Regions from separate parts of the Anoxynatronum sibiricum genome, predicted to be linked through region 1. Evidence: predicted binding sites of a transcription regulator. Region 1 holds the regulator's gene; each other region holds the start of a gene.

Region 1 (8,188 bases):
CGACCGACCTGCGCTTGGCCGATGTGAACCCGGAGGATTTCGACGGCCTGCTGATTCCCGGCGGCTGGGCCCCGGATAAACTGCGGCGGTACCCGGAGGTGCTGGATCTGGCCCGCCATATGGACCAGGAAAACAAAATCATCGGACAGATCTGCCATGCCGGCTGGGTGTTGGTTTCTGCCAATACGCTTAAGGGAAAACAGGTTACCAGTACACCAGCCATTCGGGACGACTTGGTGAATGCCGGCGCGCACTGGATTGATGAACCGGTGGTCACCCATGGCTCGCTGGTCTCTGCCAAGGGCCCCGCCGATCTTCCCCAGTACATGCGGGCTCTTTTGAGCTTAATGGCCCTTTGCTAGTGTCATGAGGCGGATTAACTGTTATCGATGCCAGTTTTTCAAGGTCACCTGGAACCCACGTTATCCCAAAGCCTGCACTTTTTTTGGTTTTAAAACTGCCAAGATGCCCTCACAGCTGGTTTATGAATCCACCGGTGCACCCTGCCAACAGTTTCTTCCCAGGTCGGACAAAACGCCAGGTGGCGGCAAGCGCTTTTAGTCAGATGCTCTTTTCGGTGAAGGCATTCATGTGACGGCCTGTTTGGCAGGCAGCCTGTGCCTACATCCACTTTTTAATGGTGATGTTCACCGATGCCAGGTGAAGCGCCGTCATGTTTTCCACTTCTCTGCCAATTCGCTCCTGGGCCAGTCGAAGCTGGCGGGTAACCGGGATGCCGAAGGGGGCTTTCACATCCAGTTCTACCACCAGGCCGTTTCGGGTGTTGTGGACAAAAGTGGTTCCCATGGGAATCAACTGGGTATGTCGGAGAAGGGCGTGATGCACCAGACTTCGAATGACGCCGTCGGAGATGGTGTATTTTCCCAGATAGCTGAAGGTGGGCCGCACCACCGATTTTTCGCCTTCCTGTCCGGCAGCATCTTTCCCGAGTCCCTTTAGCACTTGCAGGGGATTGAGAAAAAACCCGGAAAAATCTTTTTTTAGTTGGAAGGCAGGCACTGGAATGATGTGCTTGCCTTCTTTCATGCGGATTCGTCGGGCCATCTGTATTTCAGAAGGCGCTGCCACCTCATCAATCCAGACGGTGGAAGCGGGTGACGGCAGTTGGAGTTGCTGTACAATGGTGTGTACCATTTTTTCCGAGGTTCCCAGAATCAGCAGTTTCGTTGGATTTTCTGATTCAATCAGGTCACGCACCTGCCGGCAGTGCTCTTTATCATTGAATATGGCTCTTCGCACAGCTCCCAGACGAGAGGATTCCCGTTTGGCGGAGCGTCCTCCCAGTACCCGGTTGTCACGGATCAGCAGCCCATCGTCTATGATATAGCGAATTCCCAGCGATTTTGCAAGCTGCATTGCCTGGTAGCTTTTACCGGTGCCACTGCCACCGATGAACAGGGTTACTTCCATCATTTAGTCCCCTTTTTGCCCATTTATTAAAAATGATTTTCATTATATTGATTCTGTTTTCTGCGAAATTAGGCTGTTTCTTCTTGCCCTTGCCTTTCGCTGCCTGCTATAATGACGTTGTAACCAAACAAAACGAATGACTTTGAAGGAGGTATTTGTAATGGCTTATGTTATTCATGATTCCTGTATCAGTTGTGGTGCCTGTGAACCCGAATGCCCAGTAGATGCCATCACTGCCGGCGACGATATTTATGTCATTGACGCTGAAGCTTGCATCGACTGTGGTGCCTGTGCCAATGTGTGCCCTGTTGACTCTCCTCAGCCCGAATAGGCCAGGTCAGTCTTAACAGTCTGTTTTAGTTAGTTTCATCGATTTGACATGAAGGCAGTGCTGCGGCACTGTCTTTTTCTTTCAGCTGCATTTCCAGTTTCACCAGAAACTTCAGGATGGCTTTTTCTTCATTGAAGGTAAACTCATTGAGTAACCCATACAGCAGTTCCTGTTCCATGCCCTCCATGCGAAGCAACCAGCCTTTTCCCTCTTCTGTTAAGACCAGACGCCTGATTCGCCGGTCCCGGGAAGCCGGGCCTTTCTGAATCAATTGCTGCTTCAGCAACCTCCGAACCATCGCTGTCACTTCATTGCGGCTGCAACCTGTTTCTTCCATCATCTGCTGAAAGGTTTGCCCCTCATCCCGGCGCACCTTTTTCAGTAAAAGGTACTCCTGCAGATTCATCCGCCCACCGTTCACTTCCAGTTCCCGGCGGTCTGTCAGAATCACCTGACTAATGAGCCGCTCCATGTATTGGTGTATTTGTGTGTAATAGTGGCGCAAGCTTCATCCCCTGCACTTTCATACATATTTTGAATCATCATTTTTCCTTAGAATGACAGGAATTTCTGGGTATGCAATAACTCGAAGGTTCCCTGGTGCCCCTGTGAAGAGCCGGTTCCCAGGTGTGTCATGTCTGAGAGCAGATTTGCCCGGTGTCCCGGTGAGTTCATCAGAGCCTCATGGGCATTAATGGCATTGAGGTTGGCTGCAATGTTTTCACCGGCCTTTGTGAACCGAAGCCCTTCTGCTGTCAGCCGCTGTACAAAGGTTCTGCCCTCAGGTGTTTCATGGGAAAAATAATCTTTCGCGCCCATATCACGGCTGTGTTTTTCTGCTGCTTGAGCCGCTTGTTCATTCCACTGAAAGGCAGGTAGTCCCATTCGGGTGCGGAGTGAGTTCGCCAGCAGGAAAAGCTGTCGGCTGTAGCTTTCTTCCAGCTCAGGTCGCTGATTTCCCAGAAAGCCGCTCATGCTTTCTTCCGTCTGTTTTAAAGTCACCTGAACTGCCGTTACCTGATGGTTCTCATGAATGTCATAGTAGAACTCTCCATAGGCAATGTCTTGCATCAGAAACAGGTCGCTATGCTTTTTGCCGTCTCGCAGGTAACGGTTCTGACCTTTTTCGATCCAGTCCAGGGGTTTTCCGAGAACCTGGCGCACCGCCGTCTGAAGACTGCCGGCAACGAGACCGCTGTCAGACTCCCAGTGAATGCCATTGGTATAGAGGGCAGTCACCCGTTCTTTCTCCACCCCCACCTGCACGTAGTTTCGATAGTGGTCGTGGTAGATCCACCACTCAAAAGCATACTCACTGGGCAGTTTTTCCAACGGTTCACCCCAAAGAGTTACCACCAGCGCAGCCGGGTCTCCCAGGCCGATTCCCCGAATCTGAAAAAGTTGCTTCAGCTGTGCTGCCAGTGACTGAAAGCTTTCAATGTTCACTTGGCGGGCCTGAGGGTCCCAGGCCACCCGGGCTCCAAAAGCCTCGGTGACAAATCGCAGGGGGACATAGGTGCGCCCCTGAAGCACCGCGGCCGGCGAATCCAGTTTCACAGTATCCTGCCCCATCTGAGCAGTGGAAGATCCGATGGTGAGCACCGTTCGCTGGTGGGCGTCTTCGAAAATGGCCTGACGGGTGGTCTCCTGCCAGCTGACACGCAGCCCCAGAGCTTCGGCAATCCACCTGGCCGGCACCAACACCCGCCCCTCCGAACTGATCACCGGACCCGGCTCTCCGGCAGGCAGCAGTAACCGCTGCCCATCCACCACAATTTCCGGAGATGACACTGCCATAGCCGGCTCTGCTGTCAGCATCACCGCCGCCAACACCAGGCTGAAGATGAGTCCCATCACCACACCGCGCTTCATCATGCCTCATTCTCCATTCTCTTTTGGAATTTGTTAGTCCAGATATCTGTATCCCATGACCTGTACCGCGGGATCAATCTCCATTGCGTTTGTGTGTTCTTTTCTATTCTACCATAAAACAGTGCCCCTCTAACATCCAGCATTTGTTGATACATGCCTTCGCAGCCATCAACAGCAAAACTGGCATGCCCTCTGACAAGAACCGAACGCATGGCAAAAAAACAACCCGGCACCTGTGGTGCCGGGTCAGCCAGCGAACCGTACTGTCTGGTTGCGCTCCGGATTACTCCATTTCATTCATTTTAAGCAGATAAGAAATGATATAGAGACTGTCACTAAGATGCACATTCTCCAAGGTAATGGATTCCGGAACCTGTATGTCTGCCGGGGCAAAATTCCAGATGGCTTTCACAGGCAGCTTGATGAGTGTGTCGGCCACATCCTGAGCACTTTCCTTGTTGGTACAGATAACACCGATGTCGATCTTTTTGTCGGCGCAGAAGCTTTCCAGTTCATCGATGTCCAGCACCGGAACATCCCGGATCTGCAGGCCAATGAGACGCGGGTTTTTTTCAAACAGCGCCAGCATGTGGAAGCCTTTCTTTTCAAAGTTGGAGTAGTTGGCAATGGCCTGACCCAGGTTTCCGGCCCCTATAATGATGGTGTTGTACTCCCCCGTCAGCCCCAGAATCCGACTGATTTCACCATATAGCTCAGCCACGTCGTACCCATAGCCCTGCTGGCCGAAACCGCCAAAGCAGTTAAGGTCCTGACGAATTTGCGAGGCGGTGAACCCAATCATTACACTGAGTTCCTTGGATGAAATTCGGGTAACATCCTTGTCCATGAGTTCTTTTAAGCGCCTGTGATACTTGGGAAGTCGACGGATGACCGCCATGGATACATTTTTCACATCTTTTTTCACTGCAATTCACCTCATTTTCTCGGGATGACAGGATGGTCACTGTTCATTATAATATAAATAGAAGAAAAAAAAAACGCTTTCGTCTGCTGTTTGTTCATAAAATAACGTTTTTTAAGGAGTTTTCACATGGTCATTCTTTCTGTCAGTCAATTATCTAAATATTTTGGTACCCGCTGTCTTTTTGACCGCATCTCTTTCTCCATCAATGCCGGCGAGAAAGTGGGGGTGGTGGGACCCAACGGTGCCGGAAAAACCACTCTCTTTCAACTCCTCACCCGAGAGCTGCCCCATGACGAAGGGCAATTGTTCATACCCGGTACGCTGCGCATGGGCATCCAACATCAGATGCCGGAAATGACGACGGATCAAACCGTCCATGATTATGTGCTGGTGGTGTTTCAAACCCTGCTTCATATGGAGGAAGAACTGCGTCGTCTGGAAACCATCATTGCCCAGACCGGCGCTTCCGCTTCTACCGACAATCATGAACGCCTGGAAGAAGTCATGGCTGCGTACGCCCGACTCACCGAGAGCTTTGAAGCTCAGAACGGATATGCCTTTCGCAGCGAGGTGCGGGGAGTGCTGAACGGGCTTGGTTTTTACGGAGATGATTTTCAGCGGCAGGTAAACACTTTGTCAGGCGGCCAAAAAACCCGCCTCACTCTGGGGCGCCTCTTGCTGAGCAAACCCGATCTGTTACTGCTGGATGAACCCACCAATCATTTGGACATCGAATCGGTGGAATGGCTGGAGAGCTTTTTGCGTTCCTATTCCGGAACAATTTTAGTTATTTCCCACGACCGTTACTTTCTTGATCAGGTCACCGACCGGACGCTGGAAGTGGCTCAACAAGCTGTCACCAGTTTTCGCGGCGGCTATACCGAAGCCCTGAAAAAAAAGGCAGCCATGCTTGAAGCGGAAGAGCGCAGCGCCAAGAAGCAGGAAAAGGAAATGCAGCGCCAGGAAGAGCTGGTGCGGCGCATGAAGCAGCACGGCACTGAAAAACTGGCAAACCGGGCCAAGAGCCGGGAGAAAAAACTGGAGAAAATGGAGCGGCCTCAACAACGGGTTCACCAGGCCGTGCTTTCCTCTCTCCATTTTCAAATTGGCCAGAGCAGCGGTCGGCAGGTGCTGGCTGTCGAAAATGTGTCCAAAAGCTGGGAGACTCAGCCACCTCTCTTCGAATCAGTGAGCTTCACCCTGCAGCGAGGTGATCGGATTGCCCTGGTGGGTCCCAATGGCATCGGAAAAACCACCCTTTTTCGCATGGTGGCGGGAGAACTCTCTCCCGACGCAGGAACCCTGACATTGGGTCACCAGGTATCTTTAGGTTACTACCATCAGGAACTGAAGAATCTGGATGAAACCTGTACCGTCATGGAAGAGCTTCACAATGCGTATCCCAGGTTCAACGAAACACAGCTGCGCACCTGGCTGGGTGCCTTTCTCTTTGTTGGCGAGGAGGTTTTTACTCCCATTGCTCATCTCAGCGGCGGCGAAAAAGCCCGATTGTCGCTGCTGAAGCTCATGCTTTCCCATCACAATCTGCTGCTGCTGGACGAACCCACCAACCACCTGGACATTCCCGCCAGAGAAAACCTGGAGGAGTCACTGCAGACTTATGATGGCACACTTTTCTTTATTTCCCATGACCGCTATTTCATCAATCGTATTGCCACCGGTGTGTTGGAGTTTTCTCCCCATGGACTGACCCACCACCTCGGTAATTACGATGATTATATGGCCAAGAAAAAACAACTCCTCCAGGAACAGCAGGCCCTGGTGGAACCGGTGATTGACAACCGTACCCGCCAGAAACAGGAACGTCAAAAGGAGCGGCGCCAACGTGACGCCTCCAACACTCTGAAAAAAAACCTCTCCAATCTGGAGAAAGAGATGCATCAGCTCGAAGCAAAGGTCAAAGAACTGGAAGCCCTCATGTGTTTACCTGAAGTCTATTCAGATGCAGCAGAAAGCCGCCGCATTCATGAAGAATCCACCGATCTGAAAGCCTCACTGGAAGCGCTGTACAGCGAATGGGAAGTTTTGCTGGAGCAGGCGGAGGAGTGATGACGAGGTTCATCCGAGTTATGTTAACACCATTTCTGACAAAACCCTGCCCTCAATCAATTGACGGCAGGGTTTCATTATTTTTCCACAGTTTTTCAATGTTTTCCACAAAGTTATCCACAGTTTTAGTCCTTGCTAACACTTCTTTTCAAAGATATCCACAATATCCACACCTGTTTCATCCCCATGAACTGTCTTTTCTGGAGAGATCTTCTCAGTTACTGCAGGTGAGAATCAGTTGAAAAAGATAATGTTCAATCAACTTATCTGTTGGACTTTTTTTATTTTAAACGGCAAAAGACAGGCATTTGCCTGCCCTTTCGGTTTTTGATCCTGTTATGGATGCTGTTTTATGTCAACATTCCCCTGAAGGAAATAATTCATCTCTAAAGAACCATTGTTCGTTCCGCTCCCCGATGGACAAACCGGCCACTGCATTCAGGTTCCACCGGGAACGAACTCCCATGCAGTAATCATAATACCCCACACAGGCAATCATAGCGCCGTTATCGGTGCAAAGGGCAAGCTCAGGGGCGCAGAAGGCAATACCCTGTTCCCGGCACCGGTCAGCCAGCGTCTGGCGCAGCAGGCTGTTGGCGGCCACTCCGCCGGAAAGCACCACCTGTTTAATGCCGTTTGTCACTGAACAGTCCAGCGTTTTATTCACCAGCACATCCACCACCGCCTGCTGAAAACTGGCAGCCACATCGGCCACCTGCACGTCACGGCCCTTCATTCTCTCTGTATTGACGTGGTTCAGCACCGCCGACTTCAAGCCGCTAAAGCTGAAATCCCAGGGGTGATCTGTCACAACCGCCCTGGGAAAATCAATGGCCCGGGGATCACCCTGGCGGGCCGCTGCATCAATGAGGGGGCCGCCGGGATAACCCAGCCCCAGCACACGAGCCACTTTGTCAAAGGCTTCTCCCGCCGCATCATCCCTTGTTTTGCCCAGAACTTCATAAACGCCATAATGTTTCATATGCACCAAATGCGTGTGCCCGCCCGAAACAATCAGGGCCAAGAGAGGCGGCTCCAATGATGGGGATTGGATAAAATTGGCAAAAAGATGGCCTTCAATATGGTTCACGCCATTGAGGGGCAACCGCCTTCCATAGGCCAGAGCCTTGGCAGCAGCCACTCCCACCAGCAGGGCCCCCACCAGTCCAGGCCCGTAGGTAACAGCCACCTGATGGATCTGCTCAAGGGTGACTTCAGCTTCTCGCAAGGCCTCATCAATTACCTGGGTAATGGTTTCCACATGCTGCCGGGAAGCCACCTCAGGCACCACACCGCCAAATTTCTGGTGTTCGGGAATTTGCGAGGCCACGATGCTGGAAAGCACCTGACGCCCGTCCCGCACCACACTTACTGCCGTTTCGTCGCAACTGGTTTCAATGCCCAGGGTCAGCCAACCCGGCGGCGGCATTTTCAGATCGGGCCTTTCAGCAACCTGCCGGTCATTTCGATGGGGCATCTGCCAACCCTCCTATTTGTCGGTGGTTCGGCCTGTCTCCAAACCGGCTGTCCATGACTTCTCCCATTCCAATGAGTTTGAA
Region 2 (8,188 bases), on a different contig from region 1:
TGTATGATCATTTTTTGGGGGAAGGGTGAAGTTGATGAACAAATCAGAGCGATTGAACGATATGATGCTATTTCTGAACGACAGGAATTTCTTCAATCTAAAAGATTTAATGGAAAAATATACGATTTCAAAGAGTACTGCACTTAGAGACGTACATTCAATGGAAGAAATGGGAATGCCCATCTATTCCCAATCAGGCAGAAATGGTTATTATGGCATTCTGCAAAACAGGCTGTTATCTCCCATTATATTTAACATTGATGAAGTATTTGCATTATATTTTTCAATGCTCACGTTAAGGGCGTATGAAACCACGCCCTTTCATTTAAGTGTCGAAATACTAAAGCGCAAATTTGAAAACTGTCTTTCCGCAGAAAAAATCGAAATGCTTCATAACGCTGAAAAAATTTTTAGCTTAGGGTCTATTCCGCAAAAGAATCATTGTCATTTTTTGAAAGCTATTTTACAGTCCGCTCTTGATGAAAAAGTGTGTGACATTAAGTATCAGAAAAAAAATGCGATTCAGTGGCATCCCATTCAATTTTTTAATATCTCTGCTGCTTACGGCCAATGGTATGCAACTGGCTATCATGCTGAAACAGGCTGTACACAAGTGTTTCGTTGCGACAAAGTACTCGATGTGAAAGGGAACGTTGTGTATCCTTCAAAGCCAGTCGCTGACTTGATAAAATCTGCTGCCCTGCTTTATAAAACCCCGGGTGCAACAGATTTCGAAGTCATTGTATCCAAAAAAGGAGCAGACATTTTTCAAAAGGAACATTACCCTTCAATGAAGCTGCACCTGGAGGATGACGCATACACAATTCGAGGTTTTTATAATGCAGGAGAAGAAAATTTTATTGCTGCTTATTTCATGGGATATGGAGAAACCATTCGATCGATACAGCCTGTTCCTTTGAAAAATCTGATCATCGACAAATTAGATGCTCTTAGAAGTTATTTGTCTGCCATATAGTTGTTTGGCAAGAGCGCTCTCTTACTCACTAAACAGCCCCCAAAATGAAACAGACAGCACCTGTCAATAGCAGCTCACGGAGCCTTGTCTCGACCATTGACGGTTACTGTCTGTTTTGCTATCTGCCTCTATTAGCTTATCGGGTGATCATCACGCTCCAAGATCGCCTGTTTTTTCAACGTTAACGCCTGTCACTTTAAATCCTGGAATTTTGCAGTAGGGGTCCAGCACTTCGCCATTGGTCAATACATTGGCACCCTCACTCCAATGGAAGGGGACAAAAACCACCTGAGCGTCAACCCGGTCAGTGATGCGAGCTTTCACCCGAATTTCACCCCTGGGAGAAGCAATTGCTACCAAATCGCCCTCCTGAATCCCTTTGGCACTTGCCATCTCTGGATGAATTTCCACATAGTTTTCCGGTGCGATGGCTTCAATGCCCGGCGACTTGGCGGTCATGGTACGGGTATGGAAATGGTACAAAATCCGGCCGGTGGTCATGATGTCAGGATATGCTTCCTGTCCCAGCTCTGGTGACGGTTGCCACTGAACGGGTTTAAAGAGACCAGCACCGCGGGCGATTTTACCCACATGCAGAATCGGAGTTCCTCCATGGCTTTCTGCCGGACAGGGCCAACACAGGCCTTCCTCTTCAATTCGGTCATAGCTGATACCTGCATAGGAGGGAGCCACCCGTCGAATCTCCTCAAAAATGTCTTTTGGTCCTTTGTAGCTGGATTCCAGCCCCAGCCGGTTCAAGAGCTGCATGAGAATCCACCAGTCCGGCCGTGCCTCTCCAGGAGCCATCACGGCCTGACGCACCCGCTGCACCCGGCGTTCAGTATTGGTAAAAGTACCCTCTTTTTCGGCAAACACTGCGGCAGGCAACACCACATCTGCCAGTTGGCCCGTTTCAGTGAGGAATATATCCTGAACCACAAGGAACGCTTTTTCCAGCCCTTCCTTCACATGATGGGTATCCGGATCAGAGATCATGGGATTTTCCCCCATCACATAAAGCATTTTCACTGAACCTTCTGCCGCAGCTGGAATCGCCTGAGTGACAGTGAGTCCTGGGCTTTGAGGCAGCGCAACACCCCACGCTTCTTTAAAGCGGGCAATGGTTTCGGGGCTGTTCACCGGTTGGTAAGCAGGCATTACATTGGGCAGCGCGCCCATATCACAAGCTCCCTGCACGTTATTTTGACCCCGCAGGGGATTAACGCCTGCTCCTGGTTTTCCCAGATTGCCGGTGACCAGTGCCAGATTGGAAAGACTCATCACATTTTCTGTGCCATTCACATGCTGAGTGATACCCATGGAATAAATAATGCTGGAAGCATGGCTATCGGCGTACATACGAGCCGCCTGGCGAATGGTTTCCGCCGGCACGCCTGTCACGGTTTCTGCCCACTCCGGTGTGCATTCTGCCACAGCAGCTATTAATTGATCAACGTCTTCGGTGTGCTCTTCGATGAAGGTTTTGTTTTCCAGTTTTTCCTGCAGAATCACATGAATCATGGCATTGGACAGGGCTACGCTGGAACCGGGACGAATTTTTAGGAAAAGGTCGGCTTCCTCAGCCAGTTCAATTTCACGGGGATCTGCCACAATCAGCTTGCTGCCGGCTTTCCGAGCCTGGCGCACATAGGCACCCATCACCGGATGTGCTTCCGTGGTATTGGAACCGGTGATAAAAATCACCTCGGCATTTTTCACATCTGCCATGGGATTGGTCATGGCACCGCTTCCCAGTGTGGTTGCCAGCCCTGCCACGGTGGAAGCGTGGCATAAACGGGCACAGTGGTCAATGTTATTGGTACCAATGGCACCGCGCATCAGTTTGTTCATCAGATAGTTTTCTTCATTGGTCACCCGGGCTGAAGAAAAACCGGCGATGGCATCTGCCCCATGCTCCTGGCGAATGGTCTGAATTTTCTCGGTCACCAGGTTCAGTGCTTCTTCCCAGGATGCGGGTTCCAAAGTGCCGTTCCGGCGGATCAACGGTGTCGTTAAACGATCAGGATGACCGATGAAATCATGGGCAAACCGCCCTTTCACACACAAAAGCCCTTCGTTGGCAGCCCCTTTATCAGGCAAAATTTCCACCACTTTGTTTTCTTTCACCAGCAACTTCATCTGACAGCCGACACCGCAGTAGGCACAAGTGGTTTTCACTTCTCTGGTTTCCCAATAACGGTATTTTTCTTTTCGTTTGGGAAGCAGCGCTCCAACCGGACAGACAGAGATGCAGTTTCCACAGGAAACACAGGTGGATTCTGACAATCCCATTTCAAAAGGAGTTCCCACATGGGTTTCAAACCCACGATCTATGAAACAGATGGCTTCAGTACTTTGAACCTGTGAGCAAACGTAAACACATTTTCCGCAAAGAATACATTTACTCTGATCTGCCACATAGAATTCGTTACTGGTATCTTTGTCATAGTTTTTGCGTTTGCCGTCAAAGGAACTCTCTTCAATATCATACTGAAAACACAGATCCTGCAGGGTACAGCGCCCCGCTTTTTCACAAGTGAGACAATCCAGCGGGTGATTGGCCAGAATAAGATCTAATATTTCTTTCCGGGCAGTCACCACCGCTTCGCTTTCAGTTTGAATGACCATTCCATTGGCTGCTGGCGTACTGCAGGAAGCCATGAGTGAACGGGCACCCGCCACCTCTACGACACAAATACGGCAGGAGCCATGGGGTTTTAATCGTTCATCATAACAGAGCGTGGGAATCTTTATGCCTGCACTGGTTGCAGCTTCATAAATCGTTTGACCTTCCTTCGTCTGGACAACCTGTCCATTAATGGTGCATTCAATCATCTTTTAACCACCTTCCCAAAATATAGTGACATACCGACCATCCTTTCTCTGCTGCCTATCTGAAAAACAGCAGACCTCGCCCATTTTCGTTAATTCTTTCACATCCAACTCTATCACAGGATTTCCACCTTCTCCAATTAAACATTTCTATATGCCTATTGAAATCCAACTATATTGCAGCCATGAACCGCGCTCATTCATCAAAAATGGACGCATGCATTTTCGCCAACAGAGTACGATCATCCTCATCTGGATTTTCTAAAAAAAACAGCACCCTGAGGCCCACGGTGGGGATCCAAAGTGCCGTCATACAGTATGCATAACTCCGCTTCAAATTCATTCTATCGGATCAAATCCCAACTTATGCAATACTTCACGCAATTTTTCCTGGTTAATGGGTTTTGCTGCAAACGCTTCACATCCAAGCTCAAAAGCATCATAAACCGTCTGCTGCTCGTTAAGAGCGGTGGTCATCACAATCTTAACCCGCTCCTCCGCTGGTACATGCTTGTCATTTTCCAACTCCCGAATAATTTTCAGCGTTTTAAGTCCGTCCAACTTGGGCATCATGATGTCCAGACATAGCAGGTCATAAGGTTCCCCTTCATCCCACGCCAGGAGAAAAGCATCCACAGTTTCGATGCCATCCACGGTCATGTCGCATTCCCCGTAAGCTTTAAGAAATTGCTGCATGAATTTTCGACTACCCAAATCATCCTCTGCAATGAGTATTTTTATCATCATTTCCCTCCTTCCCTTGTCGTTTCCATCTGTTGTCCAGCAAAAGAGACATATGACTCAAAAGACTGTTTTAATGCGCTGTAAGCACTTCGGGCATCTTGGAGTGCCTGTTTTCGGGCAGCCAGCTCAATTTTGAAAGCCTGGTTTTTGATGTCCAGTTCGCCCACTGCCACCGCACGGTTTTTCACTTGATGTGCCAGTCGTTCAATCTGCTCCATATCTTCCTCAATTAGTTGTTGGTGGAGCCGATCCAACAGGGAAAACATATCGGGAATAAAACCTTCCACCGCTTTTGCCATCAATTGATCAGCTTCTACGGGCAAGTAGTTGTTAGGCTCAGTATATCTTTTTTGCTGCAGTGGTTTCAAGCCTTTCACATCTGGCGAATCTAATATTCTATTGATCGTTTGGTATAATCGTTCCATCTCCACTGGCTTGGGCACATATTCATCCATCCCCGATGCCAGAAATCGCTCCCGATCCCCATGAATGGCATGAGCTGTCAGGGCAACGATGGGTGTGCGCGAAGATCTTTCACTTTCCAGTTCCCGTATGGCTGCCGTTGCCTGTATCCCATCCATCCCTGGCATCTGGATATCCATGAGGATGAGGTCTGGCTGAAGTGACTCCCATGCGCTCACCGCTTCTTTTCCATCATTGGCGCAGTGAATTCGATAACCCTTTAATTTGAGCAAACTTCGGATAACTGTCTGATTAACGAGATCATCCTCCACCACCAGAATAGTCCACTTTTGACCGATGTCACCGGCAGCCATGGAAGAAATCTCATTTTCCGGCATGGGATCTTCCTGCTGCATTGCATGCTCAAAGGGAAGGGCGACTATAAACGTAGTGCCTTCACCTTCGACACTGGCAGCATGAATGGTTCCATCCATCATTTCCACCAACTGGCGGCTGATGGCTAACCCGAGTCCTGTTCCCCCGAACCGACGGGTAATGGAACTGTCCAGTTGGGTAAAACTTCGAAAAAGCCGGGGTAGTTCGTCTTCAGGAATACCAATGCCGGTGTCACTGACTTTAATCTTTGTCCAGACTAATCCGCCTTCCTCCCCTTCATGATCCATGGTTACCATGACATGCCCTGTTTCCGTAAATTTTACTGCATTTCCAATAAGATTGTTCATCACCTGCTGCAAGAGCTTCGTATCTCCCCGCAGCCTATTTGGCATATGCGGGTCATACACTGCCAGCAGATCAATCCCTTTTTTTGCTGCCTGGGCCTGGTGTACCAATAGGCATTGCATGAACCATTCCTGCACATCAAAATCCACCCGGTCAACTTCTGTTTTCCCTGACTCAATTTTCGAGAAATCCAGCACATTATTGATGACATTCAGAAGATTATTTCCGCAAATTCTGATGATGTCGAGATTATCATGTTGCTCTTTGGTCAAATTTGTCATTGCAGTCAGTTCAATCATACCAATCATTCCATTGAGTGGAGTTCGTATCTCGTGACTCATGTTGGCTAAAAACTCACTCTTTGCCTTATTGGCAGCATCTGCCGCACGTCGTGCATTTTCCAGTTGCTCCATGTAATACTGGCTCTTTTTAAGGTTGCGATCTGCCTGTTCTCTTGCACGACGCAACTCATCTTCCATGGCTTTCTTCGTGGTTACATCTTCTTTGATGGCCAGGTAATAGTCAATTTTTCCATCTGGAGAAGTGATCGGCGCCACGATGGCCTTCTCCCAATAGTAGTTACCATCCTTTTTTCGATTGTAAAACTCTCCCTGCCACACACTGCCCCTGGTGATGGTTTCCCACATGTGTTCATAGGTTTTCTCAGGCGTGCTGCCAGATTTCAATAGTCTGGGGTCTTTCCCTATCACCTCTTCCAGCCCATATCCAGTTAATTCCATAAATTCGCGGTTCACATAAACAATTCGGTTATCCACATCTGTTATGACAACTGAAAAAGGACTTTGTTCAAGGGCCATGCGATACAAATGGAGCTGCTCTTCATGTATACGGAATGGGGTAATGTCACGAAAAACTACCACCACCCCCTGAGGGGGCTGGCCAAATGCTTGTATGGGGGAAAATTTTGCAGCCAGGTAGTAATTCTGGTTTCTTCCCTTCAGTTTAGCATTTCTGGGAAGCTTTATTTTTCTCGCCTCATTCAGCGCTTTTTCCCAGAAGCCGTTCAGCGGAACACCAGCCTTATCATCGTACAAATATAAGATTTTGTCCAGCGGTTGATTGACTGCCTCATGCCATTCAATGCCAATCAACTCCAGAGCAGCTATGTTAATGTTTATGATCACACCCTGTGTATCAGTGGCAATGATACCATCGCCAACACTGTCCCAGATCAGAGCCATTAAGTTAGCTTCCATGGGCATCATTATCAGCCTCCAAACTTCGATTAGCGGGACAAGTGCCGCAGAATTTCTGAGGGAATACGTTCCAGTGGCAACTGACGAACCACTGCGCCGATATTGTAAGCTACCATTGGCATGCCATAGACAACACTGCTATCTTTATCCTGTCCCAATGTGTAGGCTCCTGCTTTTCTCATGGTCAGCAACCCCCTGGCACCATCACTTCCCATTCCCGTCAACAGGACACCCATCGCTTTTGCACCTACTGTTAGGGCTGCTGATTCAAACAGTACATCCACCGAGGGACAGTGACCGCTGACTTTGTCACCGCGGAAACACCTGACCACACACCGTTGCTGATCTTTCACTATTTTAATGTGCTGATCCCCTGGGGCAATCAAGACACTCCCCGGTTTAACTTCATCGCCAGTCTTCGCTTCTGAAACCGACAGTGCACACTGTTGATCCAACCGCTCAGCATACATTCGGGTGAACACTGGAGGCATGTGCTGTACAATCACAATTCCCGGTATATTCATCGGCAGTCCTTTTAGCACCTTCAGCAAAGCATCTGTACCACCTGTTGAAGCTCCCATGGCAATCACCCGAATATCTTTCACCGCTTTAACAGACGGTGTCATTTCTTCTGGAACTGCTGTGGGTGCATGTAAATACATCTTAACTGACGCAGCTATTTTTACCTTTTCAACCACTTCTTCCAAGAAAGTTTCCAGATCAGCCGGTGATGAAATGGCAGGTTTTGCCACAAAATCCACTGCACCTTTTTCCATGGCATCGAACACACGCTCTGCTGAAGAACTGATGACCACCACAGGCAGGGGAAGTTGTGCCATCAGCTTGGTGAGGAAAGTGAGGCCGTCCATTTTAGGCATATTGATATCCAGGGTCAGTACATCCGGCTCAAGGTCCTCGATTTTTTCGACTGCTTCATAAGGGTCCCCTGCCAGGCCCACCACCTGTAACCGCCGATCCCCCGCCAGGCCTTTCCGAAGAATTTCCCTGGATACAAGGCTGTCGTCAATGATGAGTACACGTATTGGTTTAAGGGTTCCCATTGGCTTATTCCTTTCTGTAAACAGCCGGCTGTAGATAGCGGAAGCCTTCATTGTCTCGTCCCAGACTCTCAGAGTGTCCAATAAAAAGATAGCCTCCGGGTGCCAGGTGTTGACGAAATCGCTGTACCAACTGCTTTTTGGTGGGCGCATCAAAGTAAATCATCACGTTTCGACAAAAGATGGCATGAAAGGGTTTGCGAAAAGGAAAATGCTGG
Region 3 (8,188 bases), on a different contig from region 1:
TTGATCCGGATTCCGGCGAAAACACCGGCGCCAAAACCACCCTGCTTTTTGAGGACGGCAGACAGCTGAAAGTCACCACAGGAGAGAAACCGTTGCGGTTCATTCTTCTTTCGGGCCCGCGGCTCAACGAACCCATTGCCTGGGGAGGCCCCATTGTCATGAACACAAGCGAAGAACTGGATCAGGCTTTTCAGGATCTGGACGAAGGTACCTTCATTAAAGAACGGATTTAGAATATCATCGAATATACGTCGAGGCAGAAAGCATGCTGGCAGGAGGAGTACTATGATCACCATCGGATGTCACCTTTCCATCGCAAAAGGATTTTACCAGGCAGGGTTGGACGCGGTTTCCATAGGTGCCAATACCTTTCAGTTTTTCACCAGAAATCCTCGGGGTGGGAAAGCCAAGGGGATTGATGAAATAGATGTGAAGCAGCTAAAAACCCTCATGAATACCCACCAATTTGGGCCATTGGTTGCCCATGGGGCCTATACCATGAATCTGTGCTCCAACAAACCGGAAACCCGGGCTTTTTCCCGAATGATTTTTCAGGATGACTTGGAACGTCTGAAACAACTGCCGGAAAGCGTGTATGTTTTTCATCCCGGTTCCCATGTGGATCAGGGGGTAGAAACCGGCATCGCCCTGATTGTGGAATCCCTCAATGAACTGTTGACTTCAGAAACAGAAAACTGGATATTGCTGGAAGGCATGTCAGGAAAAGGGTCTGAAGTGGGAAGTGCCTTCGAAGAACTCAAGATGATCATTGACGGGGTGAAAAACAACCGGCGGCTGGGCATCTGCCTGGATAGCTGTCACCTCTACTCCGCCGGGTACGATATTGTCACTGATCTGGATAAGGTGCTGGATCATGCAGACAGTCTCATTGGCCTGGAGCGACTGAAGGCCTTTCATCTCAACGACAGCCTGGTGCCCTTTAACTCCCGAAAAGACCGTCACGCCACCATTGGTGAAGGGAGTCTGGGACTTGAGGCACTGGTGAATGTAATGACCCATCCACGTTTGCGGCATCTTCCCTTTAACCTGGAAACACCCAATGAGCTTCCAGTGCATCAGGAAGAAATCAGGAAACTGAAAGCAGCTGCAGCCAAGTTCCTTCTGTGAAACAAATCTTTCGGTGAACCGTCTGTATCATTGTCAACATAAAGGAGGCGAAAGCAGATGGTGATTTCTTTATTAATTCCACTGGCACTGCTGGCGATTGTTGTGCTGGTGATTGCCGGTGCGAGAAGCGGTTCACATCAGGGAGGCGAAGACATGATTCGAAATGTGTACATCTATGTGGTTTTGTTTGCAACATTAATGATGACCATTGGCGGCAGCGTGGCGGCGTTCATGGCAATGGCAGACATGGTGGCGCCGGCTCCCTACTACCAGAGCTATGAAGATTACCGACGGTGGGGAATTGAACGGGAACTGAAAGAAGATGGTGAAGTGATGGCTCAGCTGAGCGAAGAAGAAATTCGGGAAAAGTACGATGCCATGGTGATAGCTGAGACAGAGCGACAGGTGGTACGGGCCAAAAATTCCCTTGTTAAAAGCTTGGGCTGGATTGCCATACCACTGCCCATCTTCCTGTTTTATTCCCGAAAGCTGCGACAACGACAGGCAGCAGGTGCCTAATGGCTTGCCAGGCAGAAAGGGTAGGTTAAATGAAATCGATAAATGTTTCCAAACTTAAGAAGAAAAAGGGGCTTATCATTGGTATTCTGCTGATAGTATTTCTGGCATCGGGTGTCATCTGGGGGGAACGGTGGTTCCAGCTTCGTCAGTATCGCCAGGAAGTGGCAGCCATTGAACTGACAGGCGTCGACTTAAAAACCCTGGAAGACGGCATTTATGAAGGGGAGAAAACCATCACCTGGATCTCTGCGACTGCCAGGGTGACGGTGGAAAACCACCGTATCACCGGTCTGGAATTTAGTCATCAGCATGACCGGGGAGAAGCGGCCAATGTGATTCCTGGTCAGGTCATGGCGTTCCAAACCACCCAGGTGGATCTGGTGTCGGGAGCCACCAACAGCAGCAAAGTGATTCTTCAAGCCATTGAAACGGCTTTAAAATCACCGCCGGTGACTCATATTTCAAAAGAATACCAGTACGAAGGGCCACATCGGGTGGAAGTGGAAGGCCGGGAACTGGAACTGGTTCGACTACCCAAATCAGTTGCAGAAGAAGTGGTGGTGCGCGATTTCATCAGCTCAGTCACCTTTGACTTTGATGAAAAATATAAGCTTTTAGCTGATATTGAGCCACATACCGTCAGTATTGAAAATGAACGGAAGCTGGCACTGGAAGAAGGCCGTTACATGAAAGCGGTTACATTGTACCATGTGGATACCCTGAGCGCCAAAGAATACAATGAGGGGCTGTTGGCCAATGGAGCCTGCAATGACTATTATTATGATGGTGTGATGGATCTGGTAAAACAGTACCAGCTGGTCGACTTTGAAGTGATCAATGTGGATTACGAACAGGTGCTTTCCGATGACACCGGTGGCCCCCAGTGGGGCACTGGGCGATACCTTCGCAATTTCCTTGTGGGGCACCGTGAGAATGAAGACTTATGGAAAATATACGATTATGCCATGCCGGTGAACCGATCCGGCCAATGATTCCACGGGTATGATCAACAACAGCACAAAACCGGAAGTGCCTTGCAGCGGCTTCCGGTTTTGTGCTGTTATCTTACCAAAATATAAGAAAGGAGGATGTAAGCAAAAGGTAATTACTGCTCGTTGGCAACATTTTCACCGGCGATTCTGCCAAAGACGGCAATATCTGCCAGGGCGTTGCCGCCAAGTCGGTTGGCACCATGAATACCGCCAGTGACTTCGCCGGCAGCGTAGAAGCCGGGAATCACATTGCCGTCAGTATCAAGTACCTGTGCCAGGGTGTTGATTTCAATACCACCCATGGTATGGTGAACGGTGGGTACGCGGGGACCTGCATAGAAAGGTGCCTGTTCAATTTTTCGGTCAAAAAGGGTGCGGCCAAACTCGTCGGGGCCGCCTTTTTCAACAGCTTCGTTAAATGATTCAACGGCCTGAACCAGACTGGCAGGATCCACGTTAATGGCGGCTGCCAGTTCTTCCAGGGTGTCGCCTTTGAATGCACGGCCCTGATCAATCAGTTCATTAATGGTTTCGTTAAAATTATTCTTTTGAGTTTCGGGGTCAGGGTAGTTGGTGCTGTCTAATACAACGTAAAGATAAGAATCTGTCTGTTCCATCAGTGCCAGAGTCATCACATCGCGTCGTGCTCCTTCATCAACAAAACGGTTCCCTTCTTTATTGACGAAGATACGGTTTTCAACACCCTGCTCAATGTTGCCGCTGAGACTTCCGCTGTTGGGATCGCCCAGGGGAAGCAGCTGAATGTCTTTCATGCCGATAAGGCTGGCTCCGATGGCTTCAGCCATAACCAGACCATCGCCGGTGGCGCCGGGGTGATTGGTGCTCTTCAGGTTGGTCAGTGCAGGCCAGTCTTCGTTGAAGCGATCACGCATTTCTGAGTTCACTCCAAATCCGCCGGAAGCCATGACAACACCCTTGGAGGCGTTCAAGGTAACATCGTCGTTGAAATGTTTGGCGATAACACCAGTGACACGACCGTTTTCAACAATAAGCTCGGTGGCTTCGGTATCCAGCAGCACTTCAATACCATCATGGGCATTAATGTAGTTGGAGTAAGTGTCAATGAAGCCGGTGCCCAATGGTGTGGAAGGTTTGTGTGCACGGGGCCACAGGCCGCCAAGAACAGTAAACACCTCATCATTGAACTTCATGCCCAGGCTTTCCAGCCATTCAATGGCCGGATAGGCGTTTTCCACCAGCACACGAACCAGTTCAGGATTACCCACCTGGTCGCCGCCGTCGAAGGTTTGCTGAAAATGCTTGTCAATGGAATCTTCGATTCCCTGAGCTTCCTGTCTGCCGGGATCAACAGCGTTGAATGCACCACCGGAAAGAATGGTGTTACCACCCAGGCGGGGCATTTTTTCGATGATAATAACACTGGCACCATTTTGATGTGCAGTGACAGCCGCGGCCAGACCGGCACCGCCACCACCAATGACCACCACATCAGCATCGTAGGAAACGGCTTCACCGGTAGCTGCAGCACTGCCAGCACCGCTTTGAAGGGCAGCAATATCTGCGCCGGCCTGCTCCAATGCATTGATAATGGCTGAAATCAGAGCGTCACTGGTAACGGTTGCGCCAGAAACAGCGTCAACTGCCAGGTTTTGCTGGGAGAGAATCGCAGCAGGAATTCTTTCGAAAACAAGATCAGTGATGCCGGCACTCTCTTTGTGGTCGGTTGTTTCAATGCTGACAATTTCATCAGCGGTGACAGTGACTTCAACAGTGAGATCACCGTTGTGTCCGTCAACAGTCGCTGTGTAGGTACCTGCCTGAAACAATGCATCAACAGACTCATCAACTGGTGCAGCAGGTGCTTCTGTGGTGGTTGGCTGGCAGGCAGCCAGACTTAACACCATGAATAATGCAAGCAGCAAAGCCAAGCCTTTCTTAAAATGTGTCAAGCGATTCATCAAATTACCCCTTTCAAACTTTTAGAATGTAGTCACTGAATGTACTCAATGACCTAGACCATTCTACGATATTGTTAAGACATTGTCAACAGATGAAACATGTTTTGCAAAAAAAGAGTATCCTCAAAAACAACAAATGGAGGCTGATTAAAGAGATCAGAAGGATGCAACTGAGAGGTGCCATGACAATGATCTGATAATGGGTGAGTGCCAGTACTTTTCATTCTCTGAATGAATTGATATAATGAACCTTAATAACCGGAAAGAGGAAGGTTTACACACGCATTGTTGCACAGCGCTGAGAAAAAACGGGAACAGAACCCATAAGACTGGAGAGATTTGATGGGAAAGGACTTGACAAACAGGCAAAAACAGGCGATTGAAACAAAGCAGAAAATCCTTGAAACAGCCACGCGTCTATTTGAGCAGAGAGGGTTTCGGGAAATCACAGTGACAGACATTTGTCGTGAAGCAGGTATTTCGGTAGGAACATATTATTACTATTATCCGACCAAATATGCAGTGCTGGAGAAAATTTTCGCGGATATTGATGATTATTTCAGGGAGGTGGTGACACCGCAGATTGCTGAACTCAGGGTATCAGGGATTCGTGCCCAAGTTCTCACTTTTTTTGATGCTTATGCTCACTATACAGTGGAGCAGGGTCTGGGATTTGTCAAAAAGCTTTATGAAGTTCAGAACAACTTGTTTCGGGTGAAAGGCCGATACCTGCAGGTGTATCTGGCAGAAATCATTACCCGGGGCCAGGAAACCGGGGAACTGGCCACAGATCTGTCGCCGGAGGAAATGGTGGATTATCTTTTCGTTGCCGCCAGAGGGGTGGTCTATCATTGGGCACTGCATGACGGTGAGTATGACTTGGTGGCTGACATGCACCGATACCTGTCACGGTTGTTTAGAACGCTGGAAACTCCTGAAGGAAAATGATTGTTCGCTTATCGAGCAAGGGGAACCGGAGAAAGTGAAGGTTTTTGACATGACACACGTTGAACCCAATCATGATGCTGTGAAGTGGCATCAAGTCAACCTGACAACCTCCGCAACAGATGCAGAACTGAACCATGTGCTTGAATATTATGCTGACTGGGAACCTGAGAGTTTTCAGTGGTCCTGTCTGGCACGGGATTTAAAGCGATTGACTGGAGCCCTGATTTTGGTGCTTTCGGAGTATTGTCCTGCGAAAATGTCACTGGTGACCCGGAGCATCGAAGGAATACCCCAGAAACTGGAAGCAGTGATTCACCAGCTGGGGCATCCAATGGTTGGCCATGAATGGGTCCTGGCGGAAGGCGTTTATGAAGAACTAAATAAAGTTCAACTGCATCGTCTGGATTCCATCCACGAAGCTTCATCCTACCATATTCCAGAGTTCATTGGCTTTACCATTGAAAAAATGCTGGGAATCGGCAGCATTTACAGCATGGGTTTTCTTCACGACAACCAGCTGCTGGGAAACTTCGTGCTGGCCATGCCCAAAGGTCATGAACTGGTCTCGGAGCGCCAGATCATGCTCTTCAGTCAGGGCGTTGGTCGTGTATTGGCTCATGCCGGAATGGATAGATCGAATGAATCATAAAAACAATCATCACCAGACACAGCAGAGAGAAAGAAGCAGGGATGGGGAGTTATTCAGGGAAAGCAGGTGAAATAATATGTATGTTGACATAAATCAATCCATCATTGAACATCTGCCCATGGGGTATGCCCGGCACCAAATAATTTGTGATGAAAAGGGACAGCCTGTGGATTACCGTTTTCTCGAAGTCAATTCAGCTTATGAAACCATGACGGGGCTTCGGGCTGATGCTGTCATTGGCAAGCTGGAAAGCGACGTTTTTCCCAGAGAATCCCGCAGACGCTTTGACTGGATTAAAACCTTTGGCCAGGTGGCACTGTTTGGGACAAATCACGAATTTACTGAATACTCTGTAGCTTTGGAGCGATGGCATCACATGACTGTGTATTCACCGGCTCAAGGAGAGTTCATTACTCTCTTTCAGGATGTGACAGATGTTAAAAGGAATGAAAAATCGCTGGAAGAAGCGCTGGCCTTCAACCGACAGATTATTCAGTATGTGAATGAAGGAATCATCGTTTACGATACAGAGCTGCGTTACCGGGTGTATAATCCGTATATGGAAGAACAGACCGCTGTTAGTGCCGGAGAGGTTTTGGGAAAGCATCCCTGGACGGTTTTTCCGGAAACGCTTGAAAATGGTGTGATGGCATATCTTCACCGCGCTTTGGAAGGAGTTCGCAGCAGTGATGTGGAACTTCATTTTAAACATCATCAGACCGGCGAAGATATCTGGTCATATCAATCCTTCGGTCCCATGCTGGATGAATCAGGAAAACTGGCAGGTGTGATCGTCACCATACAGGATGTGACAGATAAAAAAAGAGCCATGGCTGAACTGGAAAAAGCAAAAAAAGAAGCAGAAGCTGCCAATGTGGCCAAAAGTCAGTTTCTTGCCAATATGTCTCATGAAATCAGAACGCCCATGAATGGATTTATGGGAATGCTTCAATTACTTGAAACAACAGATCTCAATGAAGAGCAGGAGGAACTGCTGGCGCTTACCAAAAGATCTTCAGAGGCATTGCTGGCGGTGTTAAATGATATCCTTGATTTCTCCCGTATTGAAGCCCATAAAGTCCAGCTGTCAAATAAACCCTTTCACGTGCGCCAACTGTTTTCTGATACGCTGGGACTCTTCCAGGGAACAGCATCAGAAAAGGGCCTGATGTTGAAAAGTCATATCGACCCATTGATTCCGGAATATCTGGTGGGAGACGCTTTCAGGCTTCGTCAGATCACTGCCAATCTGGTGGGTAATGCCGTGAAGTTTACCACCAGCGGATCAGTCTGCCTGGAAGCTTCGGTGGAACCCGGTGAGAAGCAGCACAGTGTGAAGTTGAAAGTATCCATTACTGACACAGGTATTGGCATTCCACCGGATCAACTGGAAGCTATTTTCGAACGGTTTGTACAAACTGACAGCTCAGACAACCGGGTTTATGGCGGTACCGGATTGGGGCTGGCCATATCCAAAGGACTGGTGGAGCTTATGGGAGGCAGCATCCAGGCTTCCAGTAAGATGGGAACCGGGAGCTGTGTTACTTTCAGCTGTTTGTTGGACACCATTATATAAGTGGTGAACTTGCAAGCTTTCATCATTCAGGCTGCCAGAATATTGGGAGTATCGCTTAAGTGATGGAAGCGTCACAGAACAGGGGAGGAAGCGGCTTGGGATATCCCGAAATCAGAGTTGATCGCAACAAAATTGAAACCAATACCCGGACAACTGTGGCACGGTGTCACCAGCAAGGAATTCAGGTGGCTGGGGTCACCAAGCTTTTTGGAGGCAACCCGGAGATTGCCGCCGCCTATGTGGCTGGAGGTGTCGACCTGCTGGCAGATTCCCGTATTGATAATCTGAAGCGCCTTTCCGGTTTTTCGCTTCCTAAAATGCTGCTCCGCATTCCCATGATCAGCGAAGCAGAAGCGGTTGTGCAAACAGCAGACATGGTGCTGATCTCTGAACCGGAGACAGCCACAGCACTTTCAACCCAGGCGATGGCTCAAGA
Region 4 (8,188 bases), on a different contig from region 1:
GTTGTAATTGAAACCTACCAGCATGGGTTTTCTTCCACCTTCCGAATCACCCTCGCCAAGCTCTAATACGACATTCTGCTCAACAAGCTGGTTGATATTTTTGTACACACTTGGAAGACTCAGGTTAAAGACACTGGACAGTTTAGCCCTTGAAGTCGGTCCATTTTTGTACAAATAGTGAGCGAGTACCTTCTGATTGTTTTCTCGAATGTTTTGCGGTTTTTCGGTTTTACTCGTCATGATCTCCTTCAATTAGATCCACCCGCCTTGTCGTTGGACTTATTTAATATAGTTTATTAAGTATGTTTGTTTTATAATACTTCTTGCCCAGCTCTTTGTCAATCATTTTTTTAATAAATCAGTATACTCAATAAACAATGCTGACTTCTCCCAGCTTAAATCTTGTTTCACATTGTACGCTGTTCTCATTCTATGCTCTACAGCCCTGTTTTGAGAATAATCACAGCCTGCTTATACAGCATTTGGCTGTGGTACAATTATACTCTCCCGTGAAACTACCGGTGCATTTCATGATGCCTTTAATCTCCATCACAATGATTCCCGATCCCCCCCATGCAATCTGCTGGTATTATACAAACTTTTGATGGAAACTGACGAAACCCGTATAATAAATCCAATCACTTGATTGGAGCGCAGTAAAAATAGAGAGTTGTGAGGTTAATCGGACAAGATTTTTGTTTATCATGAAAAGTGCCTGTTAAAATAGGTTAACATGGCTGCAACACACAAACAGCCCACCGGATTTTCCCGACGGGCTGTTTGTGTGTTTTTAGCCTTTGCTCTTATACTTTTATTGCTCCGGAACAAAATCAGGTACAGTTCCTGTGACAGCCACCTGACCGGCAATATAGCCGTGGACAGCTGCATCTGGAATCGCATTGGAGCCCAGGCGGTTGGTGCCATGAACCCCACCGGTGACTTCTCCGGCAGCATAGAGGCCGGGAATTACTTCACCCCAGATATCTTGCACCTCTGTTCGTTCTGTGATGGTCAAGCCGCCCATGGTATGGTGCACAGATGGCCATTGGGGAATGGCATAGTAGGGGCCTTTGTCGATTTTCAGCATCACACCTTTATCGATGACTTTGCCGAACTCTGGGTCACTGCCATTTTCCACAAACTCATTGTGACGCTCAATGGTTTCTTTCAGGGTTTCGCCCGTCATATTGATGGTGTTGCCGGCGTATTGATGATCACTAATGATCTGTGCCAGTTCTTCAAGGCTGTCGGCTTTAAAGATGCGGTCATCTTTCATGCCGTTGGATAACTGAGTTTCGGCGATAAAACCACCTTTGTCAACAATTTCCTGACCAAAGATGGAGAAAGTGGGGAATCCGCCGCTTTCCTGGGCTGCCCTGGAGCACACATCTCTGCGCTCTCCTTCGTTCACGTAACGCTGTCCATTTTCATCCACATATACAATTCCGGAACTGGGGCCGCTGAAGGGAATCACCGCAGTTGCATCCAGTACACCATTATTGGGATTGGCGAAGGGATATAATTGAATATAGGACATTTGAGTGGTGTTGGCACCCACTTCCTGGGCCATGATAATACCTTCACCAGTGGCGCCCACATGGTTGGTGGTGGGAATGTCAGCTGTCAGGGCCGGCACATGCTTGGAACGCATTTCCACATTGCCGCCGAAACCACCGGTGGCCAGAATCACGCCCTTCTCTGCCTTTACGTATTTAGCGCCGTCTTTAGTTTCCACTTCAATGCCTACAACCCTTCCGGTTTCTCCGCCTTCACGGAAAATACGGGTCATCTTTGTATTTAACATCACCGTGGCATCGGTGGCTTCCAGCATTTTTTTCTGTACCTGTACAATATCCGCGCCAACGCCATTTATGGTGGTGTAAGTGCGGTAACCGTAATGGCCGCCGGGACGCGTGATGGACTCCCGCACTTCCAGGCCGTTGTCCAGCATCATATTGAGAAAGAAAGGAGCCCCGTAAACGAAGTTGCGTACCAACTTCACGTCACCCATATAATCGCCGCCAATAATGGTATCTTCAATATGTTTTTCAGCCGTGTCAGGTTCCAGTCCCAGCTTGGTATACATATCGTCGGCAATATTGCTGGTGTAAGAGGCATATACGCCTCCATTGATTTGAGAGTTGCCTCCCAATACCGGCATTTTGTCGATGAGCAGGGTTTCAGCTCCATTTTCAACTGCACTGTAAGCGGCTGCCAGGCCGGCAAATCCGCCGCCAATCACCACCACGTCATAGGTCATGTCCCAGCTTTCCGGCATCTGACTGCTGCTCATGCCCTGGCGACCCACTGGTGCCGTTTCACTTCCTGATGCTGCCGCCATAAATTCATCTGCTACACCACCGGCTTCTTCGATGGCCTGCTGAACTGCATCGATGATGGCCTGACTGGTGATGGTGGCACCTGAGATGGTGTCGACATGAATGTTCTGCTCAGATACAATAGCTGCTGGAATTTCTTCCAGTGCGGCATCAGAAACACCCGGTGTTTCTTCATGTGCGACCACTTCCACTGCCTGAATTTCTTTTTCCCCCAGAGTGACTTTCACCGTCATGGGTTTCATCCCGGTGACTTCCACCATATACTCTCCCGGAGTCATGGGTGTGATCATATTTCCAGCTTCTTCTCCCGGGTCTGCCGGCGCTGCTGTCTGGCTACCCGCTGTTGAACCACAACCCGCCAAAGATCCTAAAAGACACAACATCAGTAAAAAAGTAATCGTTTTCTTGAATCGTTTCATTCCTTGCTCCTCCTTTGTCATTGGGCCATTCAAGTGCTTGATCGCCTGCTGCTGAAACACGGAGCATCGTGTTGCCCGTTCGATCCACTCCATTGCTTCAGTGTTTTGTTAATCATTTAACATTATAAGCTATCAAGCAACTTTACCTGCAACCCTCCGGAGGAAAATATTTTACCGGGCTTTCTTCACCGGCAGCCAGAGATCAATGTACTGTCTGTACGGTTTCACTTCATGGGGTTTATCCTGATTGCTGTCTGAAAAAATGATCTGCCCCCAGGGGTCACCATCCATTTCCAAGCCTGCATTGGAAAGGAAAGAGAGGGTTTCATCAGCAACGTTTAATGAGGCAATTTCTTCGCTTCTTACTGCGAGCACGGTATGGGCACAGAGTCTTTCAGGAATGCAGCGGGTGGTCTTCAGCGCCAATAGTCCATACCCATCGGCCTGGTGCAGGTCGATGGAAAACCCTTTGTGTTTCCGCTTCATGGTTTGATGCGCCTGCATCTGCTGTCCGTCATAAAAAGCAGTGATTTTTGAAACCGGCAGCGCGTCTACCCAGACCATGGTATCGGGCACCAGTTCTTCCTGCAGCACATTATCAGGCTGGCTGTAGAAAAACGCCAGGGGTGGTGACTGACGCATCACAAACTTTCCCACGAGCTCCGGCAACGCTCTTATTTTTCCCCGGTATTCATCAATGATGGCGGCGACCATCATTAAGTGTTTGATTTTATCACTTGTTTCAGCGTATTTTCGATCCAGGGTTTCTGCGATACTTTCCGGCGTGGAGGCAGAAAACTGTTTCACCACTTCACTGATTTGGTAGCCCATGGCCAGATATTTGCGGGCACTGATCAGGCGGGCAATGGCGTTTTCATCATAGGAGCGCCGTCCAGCGGCATCTTTGACGGGCTTAATCAATCCTTTTTCTTCATAAAACCGCACTGCCTGTCTGGTAAAGCCAAACATGCGGGAAACCTGACCGATGGAAAATTGCATTTGGAGCCCTCTTTTCAATCTGTTTATTTTTTTGCCCTGCCGGTAACCGATTCTTGGGAATTGAGCTGTCTCATCCAGAAAAGCAGCTTCAGAACCATTGCTCTGAAACTGCTTTTCTTTTTCTTCCCATCGTTTTCAATTGTCATCTTCTTTTTCTTCCCGGCAAATGGTTTCTGCCACCTCCATCAACAGCGCCATGGTGCGGACTCTTTCAGCCTCTTCTTTGAGATAGCTGGCCAAACATCCCCGGTTGTCACCGGATACTCTCTGCTCAACAGAAGAAATGGCTTCGTGGCTGATTTTAGGTGTTGATGAATGGTTTTGCCGGGTGCATGTGCCATTTTTTTTGAAGGGAATCACTTTTCGTTTCATGTTCACACATCCTTCTTTGCTTCAAAGATGAAGGTTCACATGAATACTCTTTTCGCGATGCAACGTTAAAAACCCTTTTTTTTGGGGTCGTTTTTTTGGTATTTTTGTAAAAAAACCTTTCCGTCGGATCAATCGCGTCGGAAAGGCTGGATAATGCTTTGCAAACTGGAAGGATTGGTTTTATTGTTCGTCTGAATCAGCTTCGCCAACAACCGGAACGGCCGCTGCATCCACTTCTTCACCTTCTTCGGTTTCTTCAGCTGCCTGCTGAATGTAAACCAAAGTCCCGATAACCGTTTCCATCTCACCAAGAATTTCAATGTTCTCGTCGCTGGCCACGTTCAGATCGGCAAATGTAATGTTGTCTTGCTCCTGCAGCAGGGCCGCATCCACTTCCACGTGTTCGGGCATGTGGCGGGGGAACATTTGCAGGTCAACTTCATTGGCCTGAATCTGAAGCACGTGGTCACCGCGTTCAACGGCGTCACGGTTCAGAACAGTGATGTTGAAAGTCATTTTCAGTTTTTCGTTTTCATCCAGGGCTTGAAGATCCAAATGAATGAACTGGTTCTTCATGTATTCCTTCTGGATTTCCTTGATAATGCCGAAGCTTTTTTCTCCGCCAATATTCAGGGTGATTTTACGGTTGGTACCGAACTCTGCGATCAGGCGTCTCAATTCACGCTCATCGGCATAAACGGATTTCGGCTCCATGCTTTTGCTGTATACCACGCCAGGAATATTACCTGCCTTACGGGCAGCTTTGACGGTCATTCCCTGGATTTTATCCCGGGTTACCAGTGTCAGTACTGGAGTTGCCATGGGTTCACTCTCCTTTCCTGTTTTCAGGAATTTTCATTTGAAATGGTGATTGCCGTGAAGCAACCGCTCTTTATTCTGATTCGGTGTCGCCGGTTGTTCCTTCTTCATCTGCTTCTTCATCTGCTTCTTCATCTGCTTCTTCATCTGCTTCTTCATCTGCTTCTTCATCTGCTTCTTCATCTGCTTCTTCTCCCGGTATCGGCGGCAGCGGGGGTGTTTTGTAACGGCTCAGGCCCTCTCGGAAGGCCGCTACGTATTCCGGGGCTTCATCCAGTTTGTAGATGCGGCCGGGGTTTCCTGCTGCATCCCAGTCGATGCCGTTCCACCAGATGGCCACACGAATATTTTCAAATCGGGGCATGTGGTAGAACATGGCGTGAATCCACTGGGTTTTGTCGCCACCATGGGAGTTGCTGCCAAATTCGGTGATGATAAAGGGATGTTGGAACAATCGCATGTATTCGTCATACAGGGGCGGGTAAATCTCATGGAAAGGCCGCCAGGGTTCTCCCGGAAAATAGGTGCCCGGATTATAACCTGTCAGGCCGATGAGATCCACATAGTCATCCCCCGGATAGTAAGTTAGGTAATGGTTCCAGGCAAAGCCTGGAAAAGAGTCGTCGTGAGGGTTCCAGACCCAAATGACATTGTTGACACCGGCTTTTTCAAAGTACTCATACACATACCGCCAGGACGCCAGGTACACCTCAGTGTCCATGGAAGCCCAGTAGGCAGAATAGGAGCACCAGTCGCCGTTCATTTCGTTGTTCAGGCGAAAGAGCACCGGGTCGCCGAAGTCTTTCAGTCCCTGGGCAAAGGCTTCCAGCAGCTGATCATGTTCCCCTTCCAACAGCGCATACAAACTGCGGTTGTTCAGGGATTTATCCAGATACTCGGTTTGCAGGGTGAGCACCACATGGCGGTCCCGCTCCCGGGCATTGATCAGTTCCTGCCTTGGAAAGTCGCTTCCCAGATTTTTGTAGAGCAGGAGAAAGCGGAACTGATGATTCAGCTGATTTTCCAGCTGGGTCAGGGGCGAAAAGTTGCGGGGGGCTGATGATTCAAAGATGCCCCAGGCCATTTCTTCATTGTTGATGAAGTAGTGGTCATAAAACCGCTGGGTCGCCTCATTCCATCGTCTTTCCACTGGCTGGTACTTCACGTGCATTCCAGGAGTTGCCGTTGTTTCCGTGAGCCGAAAACTGTCGATGATCTCCCGGTGATTCTCCAGGGGCTTGGCAGATTTGAACAGCAGGGTGTAAACCTCCTGGCTGTTTTTCACATAAACCGCCTTGGCGTAATAGGGCCTGTCGGCGTCCATGGCCGTCATCGGGGTGCGCCGCCATTGGAGAAAGTCAACTTTCATGCCATCCACGCTGATGGTTTCCCGACTTTCCACCTGGTGGTCCTGCCGATTGTTAAGAAAACCACGGCTGTAGGCAATGTAACTGGAAGCGGAATGAACAGTTCTGTTGAAGTTGTCATAGTAGATTTCCAGCCGGGTTTCAGAATCTTCCAGTACGGCCCTCACAGCAGAAAGGGACATGTCTGCTTCCCAGGTGTCGGGGACCGTCAGCTGATATCCCCGTGAGTGGTTGATGAAGGTCATCCACCCGGGGGCTGCCTCTTTCAGTTGCTGCACATCTTCCCAGTGATGCCACTGGTGATCCTGCTGCTCCTGTTGATGTTGCACCGGTTCGCCATTTTTGATGATGCGGGGCAAAGTTGTCTCAGCCGATACCAGCATTGTTGCCGGCAGCATCCATAACATCACGGCCAGCATTACCAGCCATGTCGGTTTGCTGCAGGGGGTTCCCTTTTTTTTCATGGGGACACTCCTTTGCCTTAGTGGTGGTGATCAGACTGCCTGCTTCACGGCCACAGGCAAAAATAGCCTGAAGGTTACCCGCCAGACTATCCACAGAATGCTATTCAACTGTGTAAGGCAGCAAAGCCATATGTCTGGAACGTTTGATAGCCTGTGTCACGTCACGCTGGTGAATGGCGCAGTTGCCTGTGATTCGACGGGGCAAAATCTTACCGCGCTCAGTGAGGTATTTTTTCAGACGGCCAATTTCTTTGTAATCAATCACCGCTTTTTTATCGGCACAAAAAGTACAGATTTTTTTGCGGGATTTGCGTTTTCTTCGGTTCATCATGGGAATCTTCCCTCCTTCATTCATGTGATACTTGTTTCCTGCAGTGCTATAAAATGATGCATACCCACAACATACGGCTTCCCACCTTAGAAGGGCAGGTCATCGTCGTCTTCCATGGTTTCAAATTCTGTCAGGTCGATGTCATCAGGGTTAAATCCCCCATCAGACTGTTGCTGTTGCTGTGTGTTTCGTTGTGGTGGCTGGGGTCTTGAAGGCTGTTGATAGTCGCCGCCTGATCTTCCGCCGCCTCCGCCGCTTCCGATGAACTCAACGGTGTTGGCAACCACTTCTGTCACATAGCGCTTTTCACCATTCTGTGTTTCGTAGGAACGGGTCTGCATACGGCCCTGAATACCTACTTCCCGGCCTTTTGCAAGGTAGTTGGCGCAATTTTCCGCCTGCTTTTCCCAGACAACAACGGGAATAAAGTCTGCTTCGCTGTCTTTTCCGAAACTACGGTTCACCGCTACGGTGAAGGTGGCCACCGCCTTGCCTGTGCCGGTAAATCTCAGTTCAGGGTCTTTGGTCAGTCTTCCGATCAAAATGACGGTATTCATCCTCACACCACCCTATTCTTCGATTTTTACGATCATGTGACGGATCACTTCATCAGCAATTTTCAGGTTACGATCCAGTTCTTTGTTCAGGTCTGGGCCAGCCTGGAAATTTACCAATACATAAAAGCCCTCTTTTTCCTTCTGAATTTCATAGGCAAGCTTCCGCAGGCCCCATTGCTCAACAGAGTCAACGGTACCGTCGGCATCAATAATGCCTTTGAACTTCTCCAAGAGAGCTTCACGTTGTGATTCTTCAGTATTGGGGTTCAGAATGTACATTAATTCGTACTTGTTCATCGTCATTTCACCTCCCTCTGGACTAAACGGCCCTGCTTTACGCAGGGCAGAGAAGTTATTCTCAGTGATTCAATTATTGTTTCTCTACACAACATGTAATTATAGCATGGACTTATGTGGATGACAAGTCAAAAACCCTAAAAACCCCAAAAAAGTAAAGAGGTGTTTCTCAGGAAGAAGTGTTCCGGGAGCTTCGGGCCTTTGGCAGCCCTTCTGGGTTTTCC

The links. The regulator Rex, encoded in region 1, represses fermentation and respiration genes when NADH is low (regulators of the CRP and FNR family bind a similar motif). The targets are predictions, from matches to a motif close to ATTGTTAANNNNTTAACAAT.
Region 2: a site for Rex is predicted at 3,897-3,916, ahead of fdhF (formate dehydrogenase subunit alpha). Genes of this name have one in related genera too.
Region 3: a site for Rex is predicted at 4,650-4,669, ahead of AAIG11_RS05710 (flavocytochrome c). Genes of this name have one in related genera too.
Region 4: a site for Rex is predicted at 2,863-2,882, ahead of AAIG11_RS14980 (flavocytochrome c). Genes of this name have one in related genera too.

The regions. Positions count from the first base shown of each region.
Region 1 covers NZ_JBCITM010000022.1:44,974-53,161, reverse strand. The annotation lists gene AAIG11_RS15520 (type 1 glutamine amidotransferase domain-containing protein) at 1-362, shown strand, start outside; gene AAIG11_RS15515 (AAA family ATPase) at 622-1,431, opposite strand; gene AAIG11_RS15510 (DUF362 domain-containing protein) at 1,592-1,762, shown strand; gene AAIG11_RS15505 (MarR family winged helix-turn-helix transcriptional regulator) at 1,788-2,267, opposite strand; gene AAIG11_RS15500 (stalk domain-containing protein) at 2,315-3,637, opposite strand; gene AAIG11_RS15495 (redox-sensing transcriptional repressor Rex) at 3,918-4,559, opposite strand; gene AAIG11_RS15490 (ABC-F family ATP-binding cassette domain-containing protein) at 4,686-6,629, shown strand; gene tsaD (tRNA (adenosine(37)-N6)-threonylcarbamoyltransferase complex transferase subunit TsaD) at 6,985-8,058, opposite strand; gene AAIG11_RS15480 (hypothetical protein) at 8,090-8,188, opposite strand, start outside.
Region 2 covers NZ_JBCITM010000001.1:123,252-131,439, reverse strand. The annotation lists gene AAIG11_RS00570 (helix-turn-helix transcriptional regulator) at 35-976, shown strand; gene fdhF (formate dehydrogenase subunit alpha) at 1,127-3,811, opposite strand; gene AAIG11_RS00560 (response regulator) at 4,148-4,549, opposite strand; gene AAIG11_RS00555 (PAS domain S-box protein) at 4,552-6,921, opposite strand; gene AAIG11_RS00550 (protein-glutamate methylesterase/protein-glutamine glutaminase) at 6,942-7,973, opposite strand; gene AAIG11_RS00545 (CheR family methyltransferase) at 7,978-8,188, opposite strand, start outside.
Region 3 covers NZ_JBCITM010000004.1:117,856-126,043, forward strand. The annotation lists gene AAIG11_RS05690 (pirin family protein) at 1-233, shown strand, start outside; gene AAIG11_RS05695 (deoxyribonuclease IV) at 286-1,128, shown strand; gene AAIG11_RS05700 (hypothetical protein) at 1,186-1,647, shown strand; gene AAIG11_RS05705 (FMN-binding protein) at 1,677-2,639, shown strand; gene AAIG11_RS05710 (flavocytochrome c) at 2,753-4,579, opposite strand; gene AAIG11_RS05715 (TetR/AcrR family transcriptional regulator) at 4,922-5,527, shown strand; gene AAIG11_RS05720 (hypothetical protein) at 5,577-6,176, shown strand; gene AAIG11_RS05725 (PAS domain-containing sensor histidine kinase) at 6,253-7,752, shown strand; gene AAIG11_RS05730 (alanine racemase) at 7,848-8,188, shown strand, end outside.
Region 4 covers NZ_JBCITM010000021.1:324-8,511, forward strand. The annotation lists gene AAIG11_RS14975 (hypothetical protein) at 1-252, opposite strand, end outside; gene AAIG11_RS14980 (flavocytochrome c) at 812-2,758, opposite strand; gene AAIG11_RS14985 (MerR family transcriptional regulator) at 2,930-3,757, opposite strand; gene AAIG11_RS14990 (hypothetical protein) at 3,893-4,129, opposite strand; gene AAIG11_RS14995 (50S ribosomal protein L25) at 4,310-4,951, opposite strand; gene AAIG11_RS15000 (glycoside hydrolase family 26 protein) at 5,022-6,734, opposite strand; gene AAIG11_RS15005 (hypothetical protein) at 6,682-6,873, opposite strand; gene rpsR (30S ribosomal protein S18) at 6,880-7,110, opposite strand; gene AAIG11_RS15015 (single-stranded DNA-binding protein) at 7,197-7,667, opposite strand; gene rpsF (30S ribosomal protein S6) at 7,680-7,964, opposite strand.